3 regions of the Pelosinus fermentans DSM 17108 genome follow, and region 1 is predicted to be linked to each of the others. Evidence: riboswitches for the same ligand, from Rfam matches in the RefSeq annotation. Region 1 holds a riboswitch; each other region holds the start of a gene.
The links. A riboswitch is a leader RNA that binds a small molecule or an ion and turns the genes downstream of it on or off. The one in region 1 is predicted to bind S-adenosylmethionine.
Positions count from the first base shown of each region.

Region 2: it holds a riboswitch for S-adenosylmethionine, as region 1 does, so the genes downstream of both, FR7_RS14880 (methionine ABC transporter ATP-binding protein) here and metK (methionine adenosyltransferase) in region 1, are expected to answer to the same signal.
Region 3: it holds a riboswitch for S-adenosylmethionine, as region 1 does, so the genes downstream of both, FR7_RS17445 (pyridoxal phosphate-dependent aminotransferase) here and metK (methionine adenosyltransferase) in region 1, are expected to answer to the same signal.

Region 1 is NZ_AKVN02000001.1:2,374,494-2,378,782, forward strand. Features, by position in the region: gene remA (extracellular matrix/biofilm regulator RemA) at 18-284, shown strand; gene gmk (guanylate kinase) at 309-923, shown strand; gene rpoZ (DNA-directed RNA polymerase subunit omega) at 945-1,151, shown strand; gene coaBC (bifunctional phosphopantothenoylcysteine decarboxylase/phosphopantothenate--cysteine ligase CoaBC) at 1,161-2,357, shown strand; SAM riboswitch class I at 2,414-2,517, shown strand; gene metK (methionine adenosyltransferase) at 2,577-3,767, shown strand; gene priA (primosomal protein N') at 3,995-4,289, shown strand, end outside.
Region 2 is NZ_AKVN02000001.1:3,222,475-3,226,763, reverse strand. Features, by position in the region: gene FR7_RS14890 (MetQ/NlpA family ABC transporter substrate-binding protein) at 1-764, opposite strand, end outside; gene FR7_RS14885 (methionine ABC transporter permease) at 833-1,486, opposite strand; gene FR7_RS14880 (methionine ABC transporter ATP-binding protein) at 1,455-2,513, opposite strand; SAM riboswitch class I at 2,594-2,697, opposite strand; gene FR7_RS14875 (YerC/YecD family TrpR-related protein) at 2,846-3,154, shown strand; gene hisZ (ATP phosphoribosyltransferase regulatory subunit) at 3,207-4,289, shown strand, end outside.
Region 3 is NZ_AKVN02000001.1:3,758,080-3,762,368, forward strand. Features, by position in the region: gene larAH10 (NPN-dependent 2-hydroxyacid racemase, LarAH10 family) at 1-219, opposite strand, end outside; gene FR7_RS17440 (MFS transporter) at 232-1,518, opposite strand; SAM riboswitch class I at 1,692-1,796, shown strand; gene FR7_RS17445 (pyridoxal phosphate-dependent aminotransferase) at 1,871-3,058, shown strand; gene FR7_RS17450 (MetQ/NlpA family ABC transporter substrate-binding protein) at 3,089-3,907, shown strand; gene FR7_RS17455 (MATE family efflux transporter) at 4,052-4,289, opposite strand, start outside.

The sequences.
Region 1 (4,289 bases):
CGTAAGGGGGATTTTTTGTGGAAATTAAACTTATTAATATTGGGTTTGGTAACATTGTGTCTGCTAATCGAATTATTTCGATTGTGAGTCCTGAATCTGCACCCATTAAAAGGATTATCCAAGAGGCCCGTGATCGGGGGATGTTGATTGATGCAACTTATGGACGCCGTACCCGAGCCGTGATCATAACCGATAGTGATCATGTTATTTTATCCGCTGTGCAACCAGAAACGGTAGCGCATCGTCTTGCCAGTAAAGAAACGAGTGAAGACACTGCAGAATAGCAGAAAATGAAAGGAGTCGCAGTTGTGGCAAAAGAAGGAATTTTACTTGTGTTATCTGGTCCGTCGGGAGCAGGTAAGGGGACAATTTGTCAAGAATTGCTGCGTACTTATCCTGGGTTGCATTATTCTATATCGGCTACTACACGCAAAGCCCGTGTTGGAGAAGAACATGGAGTTAACTACTGGTTTGTATCTCATGACGAGTTTCAGAATATGATTCAAGATGATGAACTATTAGAGTGGGCTGAGGTTTATGGGAACTTTTATGGAACACCCTGTCGCCAAGTAAAACAATTACTAAATGATGGCAAGGATGTTGTTTTAGAAATTGATGCACAGGGAGCTACGCAGATTAAAAGAAAATTTCCGCAAGGTGTATTTGTCTATATAGCACCGCCATCTTTAGATGAATTGGCTAATCGCATACATAAACGAGGGACAGATAGCTTAGATGCAATCAAAAATAGGTTAAGTTGTGCTAATAATGAATTGTCATATGTACATAATTATAATTATGTAGTAGTCAATGATAAGGTCCAAGTAGCAACGAATAAAGTGGCTGCCATTATTACAGCGGAAAAGTGTCAAGTAGTACGAAACTGTAATATAGTAAAAGAAATTTTAACAAATATCAAATAAATAAAAATTAGGGGGACTACTATGATATATCCATCATTAGATGTATTAGTTACTAAAGTTGATAGTAAATACACTTTAGTAGTACTTGCGGCAAAACGGGCTCGTGAGATTATGGACGGGGCGACTTCTTTAGTTGAGAGTAAATCCAATAAGCAGGTGACGATCGCTTTAGAAGAAGTTGCACAAGATAAAATTTCCTATGAACGGACCAAAAGTGGTATAAAATAGGAGGTTTCCATGTTGAAAGGAAAAAATATTGTAGTTGGTGTTGCTGGCGGCATTGCTGCTTATAAAATAGTAGATCTTGTAAGTCAATTAAAAAAGCAAGGTGCCAATATATATGTTATCATGACTCAGTCAGCGGCTAACTTTGTTACGCCGTTGACTTTTCGTGAAATAAGTGGACAGCCAGTTGTTGTTGATATGTGGGCTGAAACTACCAACTGGAATGTTGAGCACATTGCCTTAGCAAGTAGAGCGGATTTATTTTTATTAGCGCCTGCTACAGGCAATGTGATTGGTAAAATAGCAAATGGTATTGCTGATGATATGTTAACAACTACGGTAATGGCAACAACGGCTCCGGTTTTATTTGTTCCGGCTATGAATACCAATATGTATTTAAATCCGATCGTTCAAAAAAATATCAGTAGTTTAATAGAGTTAGGATATCATTTTATGATACCAGAGAGCGGGATGCTAGCATGTGGTGTAGAGGGAATAGGACGCTTACCTGATTCTAAAACAATTTTAGAGAAAGTTCATCAGTTGATAGTTGTTCAAAATGATTTTCGAGGAAAGAAAATCTTGATTACGGCTGGCGGCACGAAAGAAGCGATTGATCCTGTAAGATATATTGGCAATCGCTCTAGCGGGAAGATGGGATATGCTTTAGCAAGTGCTGCTGCTGCAAGAGGAGCAACTGTTACGTTAATATCAGGACCTACCAATTTAAAAGCTGCCTGCGGAATTAAAGTCGAATATGTAGAAGCCGCATCAGATATGAGGGCGGCTGTATTGGCGCATTATAATGAGAGTGACATTGTAATCAAAGCTGCTGCTGTAGCCGATTATCGTCCACAAAGTACTGCAGAACACAAAATTAAGAAGACTGGCGATACATTACAGCTTGTCTTAGAAAGAAACCCTGATATATTATTAGAACTTGGTCAGTTGAAAAAACAGCAGATGCTAATTGGCTTTGCTGCGGAAACTCAGCAGCTGGTTCTTCATGCGCAGGAGAAACTAGCTAAAAAAAATCTGGATATGATTATTGCTAATGATGTATCTGTTCCAGGCGTTGGGTTTAATGCAGATCACAATATAGCGAAAGTGTTATACCGTGATGGGCGGATTGAAGAGTTATCCAAAATGTCCAAAGAACACATGGCAAACATTATTTTGGATAAAATTCTCGCAGAATGTCGAAAATAGGTTGATTTTTTCATTATTTTACATTAGTATTTAATTTGATACAATTTTATATGATATGCTCATCAAGAGTTGGTGGAGGGATTGGCCCAATGAAACCGCGGCAACCATTTGGAAATCCAAAACGGTGCCAATTCCTGCGGAATAATCCGCAAGATGGGAGAGTGTAACACCCTCCCTATGGGTGTTTTTTATTGTTTATTAAAAATGGGGGTATGATTTGTGAAAAAAAAGAGAGTTTTATTTACATCAGAATCAGTTACTGAAGGTCATCCAGATAAAATAGCAGATCAAATTTCAGATAGTGTATTAGATGCAATCATGGCAAAAGATCCAATGGGACGTGTAGCTTGTGAAACGCTTATTACGACAGGGCAAGTACATGTAGTTGGTGAAATCACTACAAGTTGTTATGTGGATATTCCAAAAATTGTACGGGACACGGTGAAAGAAATTGGCTATACTCGTGCAAAGTATGGTTTTGATGGAGATACATGCGGTGTGCTGGTTTCCATTGGAGAACAATCAGCTGATATTGCTTTAGGCGTTGATAAGTCTTTAGAGGCTAAACGAGGTCAAATGGACGAAATTGAATCCATTGGGGCTGGTGACCAAGGAATGATGTTTGGTTATGCTACCAATGAAACTCCTGAATACATGCCATTGACAATTGCTCTGGCTCATAAATTGGCTCGGCGTTTAGCAGAGGTGCGCAAAAATGAGGAAGTAAGTTATCTGCGTCCTGATGGTAAAACTCAAGTTACAGTAGAATACGAAGACGGTAAACCTCTTCGTGTTGATACCATTGTTATATCAACTCAGCATGGTCCTGAAGTTGAACTGGCAACCATTGAAAAAGATCTGATTGAGAAAGTAATTGCTCCGATTGTTCCAGCAGAATTATTAGATGAGAAAACCAAATACTATATCAATCCGACAGGTCGTTTTGTAATCGGTGGACCACAAGGTGATGCTGGTTTGACTGGTCGCAAAATAATTGTTGATACCTATGGCGGAATGGCTCGTCATGGTGGTGGTGCCTTCTCTGGTAAAGATTGTACCAAAGTTGACCGCTCTGCCGCTTATGCTGCACGTTATGTAGCTAAAAATGTTGTTGCAGCAGGATTGGCAGATAAATGTGAAATTCAGCTAGCCTATGCGATTGGTATGGCTCATCCAGTATCGATTATGGTAGAAACTTTTGGGACTGCTAAGGTGGATGAAGATGTAATTGCTGAGCTTATTAAAAAACATTTCGATTTGCGTCCGGCTGGTATTATTAAAGCGTTAGATTTACGTCGCCCTATCTACCGCCAAACAGCAGCTTACGGGCATTTTGGTCGTACGGATGTGGATTTACCATGGGAAAGGACCGATAAAGCAGAAACCCTTCGTAAAGAGGCTAATCTATAATTGGGATGTTAGCTGTTTTAGCAGGATTTTTCTGAATTTCATGGGAATTGTATATGCTATAGCCAAAAAAGAGGGAACAATGAGCTTCCCTCTTTTTAATTTTATGATAATTATGAAGGTAAAAATGCAGTTATATGCTATAAAATCGTGTTAAGATATAAATAGGCAAGCTGAATCCTCTAAAAGAAATACCTTTAAAAGACTATTAATAGCGAATGGTGGTAAATATGCAACGTATTGCTCAAGTCTTAATAAACATTACAACTAAAAATATTAATAAAGCTTTTTCTTATAGCATCCCTGATCATTTGGATTATGTTGATGCAGGGTGGCGTGTTTTAGTACCTTTTGGTAATCGTAAATTAGAAGGTTTTGTTATTGATATTATAATAGAGGAAGACTCGAATCGTATTGAGTTAAAGCCAATTATCGATATACTAGATAATGACAAATGGTTTGACGAGCATATGATGCATACAGCTAGATGGATTAGTGAATATTATCTTTGTAATTTAGTAGATG
Region 2 (4,289 bases), 850 kb from region 1:
TCGTCAGATGTTAGAGCTTTAGTTAATTTCTGAATTTCAGGGCGATTTTCGTCACCTTTACGTACGGTCAAGATATTCGCATAGGGAGAATCTTTTGGTTCGAGGAAGAGAGCATCTTTAGTTGGTACCAATTTAGCTTCCAGTGCATAGTTGGTATTGATGACAGCAATGGTCACATCTTCAAGTACACGAGGAAGTTGAGGAGCCTCTAATTCACTAATTTGAATGTTTTTAGAATTGGTTACAATATCACTTACAGTAGCGCTAACGCCTACGCCGTCTTTTAATTTAATAAGTCCTGCTTTTTCTAAGATCGCTAGAGCACGACCGCCATTTGTAGGATCATTAGGGATAGCTACTTTAGCACCAGTTGCCAATTCATTCAAATTTTTAATTTTCTTTGAATAAATTCCCATTGGCTCAATGTGAACGGCAGCAGTATAGGTTAATGCCAAATTACGTTCTGTCGAGAATTTATTTAAGTAAGGAATATGCTGGAAGAAGTTTGCATCCAATTCCTTTTCGGCTACTGCAATATTTGGTTTTACATAATCCGTAAACTCAACAATCTGTAAGTCGATTCCCTCTTTAGCTAAGATTGGTTTTACTACATTTAAAATTTCCGAATGAGGAACAGGAGTAGCACCAACTTTTAATACAGTAGTTTTAGCAGCAGGAGCAGCAGGAGCTTCTTTTTGACCGCAACCGCTTACTAATAGTCCTAGACTAAGAATTCCAATAAGAACAAGAAATAGCTTTTTCATAATAATAACCCTCCTAAGTTTATTTGGTGTTTTTTATAGAAAGCCCAAATCAGTAAATTAGGCTGCTTCTATTTCTTGTTGAGACGATTCGATATATAGTCACCAGTGGATTGAACAATTTGTACTTGAGCAATTAAAATAACCACCGTAATTAACATGATATCGGCACGAAAGCGCTGGTAACCATAACGAATTGCTAAATCACCTAAACCACCGCCGCCAATTGCTCCTGCCATTGCTGAGTAGCCAATCAGACTAATAATAGTGAGGGTGAGTCCTAAAACAATCGCAGGTAAGGACTCAGGAATGAGAACCTTTGTAATGATTTCTCTTGGGGATGCTCCCATAGCTTGGGCAGCTTCGATTACGCCGTAGTCCACTTCTTTAAGGGCTGATTCTACGATACGAGCCACAAAAGGAATGGCAGCAATACTTAATGGTACAATGGCGGCATTCGTTCCAATGGATGTACCTACCAGTAACCTGGTTACCGGTATAATTGCCACCATTAGAATAATGAATGGTGTAGAGCGGGTTGCGTTTACAATAGCACCTAAGATTCGATTGAGAGGCGTATTCTCTAAAATATGTCCTTTGTTAGTAGTAACTAGTATAATGCCCAGGGGTATGCCTAATAGCGCAGAAATAAAACTAGACACAGCAACCATATACGTGGTTTCCCATAAGGACTTAGCCAACAGCACGAGCATTTCTTGCGACATAGCCAATCACCTCAATTCCTAATTCACGTGTTTTTAAATAACTAAGGGCTTGCTGCAAAGAGGCTTGCTCGCCCGACAATTCTACAATTAATGTACCGAAAGGTATGGTTTGAATATGATCAATATTTCCGTACAAAATACTAGCATCAATAGCAAAGCGGCGAATCATGCTGGATATAACCGGCTCTTCTGTAGAATGTCCAATAAAAGACAAGCGCAATATTAAATTACTGTCAGCAGATGGTTCCGATGCCAGAGTAATCTCTTTAAAAAAGTCAGGCAGGTTATGATTAATAATAGAACTAATAAATTCCTTTGTGGTATTGGATTGCGGCTGGGTAAAAATATCAATGACCTTACCTTGCTCAATGATCTTACCACCCTCAATTACAGCGACTTGGTTACAAATCTCTTTAATGACCTGCATTTCATGGGTAATAAGGACGATGGTAAGTTGGAATTTACGATTAATATCTTTTAAGAGCTCTAAAATCGATTTTGTGGTTTGCGGGTCGAGAGCTGAAGTCGCTTCATCGCATAATAATACTTTAGGATGGTTAGCCAAAGCTCTTGCAATGCCCACTCGCTGTTTTTGTCCGCCACTTAATTGTGCCGGATATTGATCTTTTTTATCACTTAACCCTACCAATTCTAATAGATGCAATACTTCTTTATCAATTTCTTCTTTACTGCGTTTCGCCAATTCCAAGGGAAAGGCAATGTTTTGGTATACAGTACGTGAAGATAATAGATTGAAATGTTGAAAGATCATGCCAATCTTTTTACGTTGTTCTCGGAGTTCTTGCTCGTTTAATGAAGTTAATTCTTGACCATCTACTGTAACAATACCTTTAGTAGGGCTTTCTAGCATATTGATGCAGCGAACCAATGTGCTTTTTCCTGCACCACTGGTTCCAATTATGCCGAAAATTTCTCCTTGTTTCACTGATAAATTAACGCCTCGTAAGGCATGAATGGTACCGTTGTCGCTTTGATAGACTTTTTCTATATCCTGCAGTTTAATCAATGGAATAGCTCCCTTCCTGTTCTTGCTGAAATAACAAAAAAACCGCTTCATAAATGAAGCGTATTATCGAACTGAATCGCGCTTCATCTACCAGGAATTAATCCTGTGGAGTTGGCACCGTTTCACAAAGTGAATGGTTGCCGCAGCTTCATTGGGCCATTCCCTCAACTGCTCTTGATGAAAGATATTAACTTGCTAATGAATATATTAGCAGTTCTATAAAATAGTGTCAAGAAAAAAATGACTTTGCAAATGGGAAATCATAATGATATAATTTCACTAAGTAAAGCTTAAAAGTAATAAAGGATTTAATAGAATGGGGGAAAAGAAAAATGCCTACAAATCCCAAATTGAAAGATGACCTAACAGATCAGTTATTTCGTTCTATTTTATTGTTAGAAAATCAAGAAGAATGTTATCAATTTTTTGAAGATATTTGTACCGTAAGTGAATTGAAATCTCTTGCCCAACGCATGGAAGTAGCTCGTATGTTAAGAGCTGGTCATACGTATGATGACATTGTAGACAAAACAGGGGCTAGTACTGCAACAATTAGTCGGGTAAAGCGTTGTTTACATTATGGTGCTGACGGGTATAAGTTTATGTTAGAAAGACTCGAAGGTCAAGAAGATCACAAATAAAAGAGCAGCATACAAAGTACTGCTAAGAGAACATTAAATTACTGGGATAGGGGTGTTTCTATTTATGAAGCAACATGAATTTGTTCCTCAGGTTCCATATGGAACAAGAGATTTCTTACCGAGAGAGGCTAGTCAGAAACGTGCTGTGGAAGGGGCTTTGGCTCAGTTATTTGCAAATTGGGGATATGATGAAGTTGTTACTCCCACAATTGAATATTTGGAAACGATGACTGTTGGAGTAGGCAACGACTTAGATCAGCATATGTTTAAATTCTTTGATAAAAATAATCGTATATTGGCACTTCGCCCAGATATGACAACTCCTATGGCCCGTGTGGCAGCTACCCGATTTAAAGGTAGTCCAAGCCCAATGAAACTATTTTATATAACGAATGTCTTTCGCTATGAACAAGCTCAAGCAGGGAGGCAATGTGAATTTTATCAGGCCGGAGTGGAAATTATGGGTGCATCAGAGCCGGCAGCTGACGCGGAGGTCATTGCTTTAGCAGTGGAATCGATGTTGAAATCTGGTTTGCAGAAATTTCAAATTGGTTTAGGGCAAGTTGATTTTATTAATGGAATTATGGAGCAGAGTGAACTTTCTCTTGTGCAGCGGCAGCAGATTAAACATGCGATGGTAACGCGAGATTTAGTGGGATTAGGTGAAATACTCGTTAAGAGCGGTCTTAGCCAAAGTGATCAGACTTTACTGAAACATATTCCATTACTTCATGGCAGAGAAGATATGCTCAAACAAGCCTATAGCATGGTAACAAATGATAAAAGTCGCAGAGCCTTAGATAACTTAGCCAATATTTATCACCTATTAGAGAACTATGGTGTTTCCAAATATGTTGACTTTGATTTAGGAATCATTCGTGATTTTGAGTATTATACAGGGATGGTATTTGAAGGGTATACGGCAGGACTTGGATTTCCGATCTGTGGTGGTGGGCGGTACGATACTATGTTAAATTCATTTGGTATGAATTGTGGGGCTACTGGCTTTGCCTTAGGTATTGAACGAGTACTATTAGCATTAGAGCGTCAGGGGATTGACGGTACTCAAAATTGTAAAGGTGTTTATATTGGATGGAATAAAGAAAACCTGGTGAAAGCAATAAAACAGGCTGAT
Region 3 (4,289 bases), 1.4 Mb from region 1:
AGTTATATCACTAGCAACGATGACCACTTTATCACCTTGCTGTATTACATTCTTTAGAGGTGGAGTACCAATTGGATTGTTCAGTACCTCACGAACAGCAGCTTCTACATCTGAAACTGCTTTCGCTGGTTTACCTTCCACAACATTTACAACGCGTTCTTCCGGCAAAGCTACTTTAATTTCACTATCACCAAAACCAAATGAAAATTCTTTTAACATCTAGCATCTCTCCTACGCAATCTTTTCAAGATTATTATTTTCCTTTAGTACTAAAGGCTTATCGGGCTTGACAGCCAACCATGCAACAATGCCAATCACGGCTGAAGCTGCAGTTGTCAGAATAGCTGCCTGCCAGCCATAATTCGTTGCAACCCATGCTGTAGCAACCGGAGCAGCAATGCCGCCCATATTCCCCCAGAAATTCATCCAGCCAGTTATCGATCCAGCAAATTTACCTCCAATATCAAGACAGGCGGCCCATGAAGCATTAAAAGTAAATCCAAGAGATCCCAAGGATATCGTTAGCCATAATACATTCAGCCAAGGTACAGTTGCCACTGCTCCCAGGTAAAGAGTTATACAACAGATAATTAGTCCTAGAATGCCAAATAAAGTGCGGGATTTATGCCTTGACACACCGGAAGCGACTAATTTATCACTGATATAGCCGCATGTAGCCGTTACTATACACAATGCCGCCCAAGGAAAAGAAGCAGCAATCCCCATTTTCTGCAAAGAAAAATTTTGAGCCTCTATTAAGTATAATGGCAACCAAGCTAAAAATACATACATAATATAATCCGTTATAAAATATTGAATCCCAATAGCCCAAAACTGAGAAGATCCCAAAAAAGCACGCCAAGGTGCCAGTTCTTTTTTATCACTATCTACCATTAGACCTTCTTCTATGTAACTTGCTTCTGCAGCATTGGTAAATTTACTATCCTGAGGAGTATCCTTGGCTAAATAATACCAAAGTCCTGCCAATAGTAAACCTACTCCACCAAAAATAACAAATACGGAACGCCAGCCAAAATTCATCATCAATACGATCGTAAGTGTTGGACCAACAACCGGTCCAAAAAATACACCGCTTAACATAAATGAAGAAGCACGCCCCTTTTCATTATTATTAAACCAACGGTAAATAAATCTTCCAAAGGCAGGTGCCATAGGACCTTCTCCGATGCCAAACAGACTTCTCGCCAGAATAAATGAGGTAAAGTTACTGCATGCTCCTGTTAATACTGTAAAGGCTGACCACCAAGTAGCTGCTAGTGCCAGAACCCTCCGATGTCCCCAAAATTCAGACATGATTCCACCTGGTATTTGCATAAAAGCATAGCCAACAAAAAAAGCCGTCTGAATAAATCCCATATCCATTTTGCTAAAGCCTAATTCTTGCATAATAGTGGGAGTGGCTACTGATAAATTGACTCGATCCATGTAAGAAATAAAACTAATAAAAAACATAAGTCCTGCTAATTTCCATCGAAAACTTGTTTTTGTCTGCCCCATACGATAATCCTCCTCAATTATGAATATAAGTATTTTTGCAATGGACTTTTATTCATATTATCATATTATACTTTTGTTAAGTTTACATGTCAATTGACGAGAGATACGATTTTCTCAATTCTCCTTGACACCAGGTAGGAACTCATGCTACTATTACTTTCATCAACTACATACATTCATCAAGAGTTAGCCGAGGGGATTGGCCCGATGAAGCTACGGCAACCACCGCGCAATGCGAACGGTGCCAATTCCAACAGGAATTTCCTGGGAGATGAGGATCATTTTGGAAAAATAAAATCTTCTTCATCTTATGAAGAAGATTTTTTTATTATCAATCAAAGGAGTCAATATGATGAATCAAAATGCACAAGCTCAAACTCTGCGTAACTATGCCTCGGAAAAAGCTGGTCGTTTTACAGAATCCGTAATTAGAGAAATGTCTCGTATTGCTGCCGCTCATAAAGCCATTAATCTTGCACAAGGCTTTCCTGATTTTCCGGCATCGGATGAAATAAAAGAGGCCGCAGTTAAGGCAATTTTAGAAGATCACAATCAATATGCAATTACCTGGGGGACGAAGTCACTTAGAGATGCCATTGCTTTGAAAAACAAAAGAGACTATAACATTGATATTGACCCGGAAACGCAAATCACCGTATGCTGCGGTTCAACAGAAGGCATGGTAGCAACCCTCTTAGCCACTATTAATCCTGGGGATGAAGTCATTATATTTCAGCCTTTTTATGAAAACTATGGTCCTGATGCCGTATTATGTGGTGCTACCCCCAAATACGTCCAACTGCATCCACCAGAATTCAGCTTTATCAAGGAAGAATTAACGGCGGCATTTTCAGAACGTACCAGGGCCATTATTATTAATACTCCAAATAACCCTACTGGTAAAGTTTTTAACCGCGAAGAGCTGGATCTCATTGCCAAACTATGTATTCAATATGATGTCTTGGCAATTACAGACGAAATCTATGAACACATCATCTATGATGAAATAAAACACATTCCTCTGGCTACCTTGCCCGGCATGGCAGAACGAACCATAACTATCAATAGTATTTCAAAAACCTACAGCGTAACAGGCTGGCGCATTGGTTATGTGATTGCTTCCGGCGAAATCAGCCGTTCCATACGTAAAATGCATGACTTCTTGACGGTAGGAGCAGCCGCTCCCCTGCAAGTAGCCGCCGCCCAGGCCCTAAATTTTCCTACCACTTATTATGAAAAATTAGGGGATTTTTACAGTAAGCGTCGCGACTTTATGTTAAAGGAATTGACTGCCATCGGCTTTACTTGCATTCGCCCGGCCGGCGCCTATTATATTATGGCAGACATAGCGCCTTTTGGCTGGAAGAATGATGTAGACTTTGCCCGTCACTTAGCTGAAAAAGTAGGGGTTGCAGTCGTACCGGGATCTAGTTTTTATCAGGACGATGCCAATGACAAACATCGTTTTATCCGTTTTTGTTTCTGCAAACAATTTGCAACATTAGAAGCAGCAATCGAAAGACTGCAAAAATTGAAATAAAACATTATATTTTTTAGGAGGCATATTTAAATGAAAAAATCACTAAAATCCATTTCCCTTTTCCTATCTCTTGTCTTTATTCTAGGTTTAGCAACTGGCTGCGGTCAGCAAAGTACTGCAAAAGTAGAACAGAAAACATTAAAAGTTGGTGTTACAGCTGGTCCTCACGCTGAAGTAATGGATGTAGTCAAGAAAATTGCCGAAAAGGATGGCTTAAAAATCGAAGTCGTTGAATTTAATGATTATATTCAACCTAATGTAGCATTAAACCAAGGTGATATTGACGTCAATAGTTTTCAACATAAACCTTACCTTGACAATATTATTAAAGACCGCAATTATGATATCGTCTCAGTGGGCAACACAGTCATTTTTCCAATGGGCATTTATTCAAGCAAGCTGAAAAATATAGCCGATTTACAAGCAGGAGCCATCGTTGCCATTCCTAATGATCCAACTAACGGAGGACGAGCTCTATTATTGCTAGAGAAAATTGGTCTTATTAAATTAAAACCGGAAATCGGACTAAAAGCCGCTGTTACTGATATTATTGAGAATCCTAAAAAAATTGTTATCAAAGAATTAGATGCAGCACAAATCCCCCGTTCCCTAGCTGACATGGACGTTGCTGCCATTAACACCAATTATGCAATTACCGCTGGATTAGTACCGACTAAAGATGCAATTGCTATTGAAGATATCAACTCCCCTTATGCTAATATTATTGCTGTCCGTTCTAAAGATAAAGAAAATCCAGCTGTACAAAAATTCATTAAAGCCTATCACTCTGATGAAGTAAAATCCTTCATTAATGAACACTTTAAAGGTTCTGTTGCAGCAGCCTGGTAAAACTGGCACATAAAAAATAAAACATTTTGAAACGCGAAGGCGCGAAGGCTATGAAGCACACGAAGAGACCTGTAATCTCCTTCGTGTGCTTCGTATTTCTTCGCGTCTTCGCGTTTCGATTCATTTTTTTACAGAAGCAGAACACTATACATTTTGTATATCCCCATATTTACGCTGCACTCTCATGAGTCTTGCCGATAAACAAGTTGCACCAAAGGCTAGACCTACAATCAAACCGATCCAATAACCAAAGGCTCCTAACCCGGAATGATGAGATAACACATACCCTAGGGGCAATCCAAGAACCCAGTAAGAAATCATTGCCAAAATAAATGTAACCCGAACATCTTTATAGCCCCGCAAACAGCCTTGGACCGGTGTT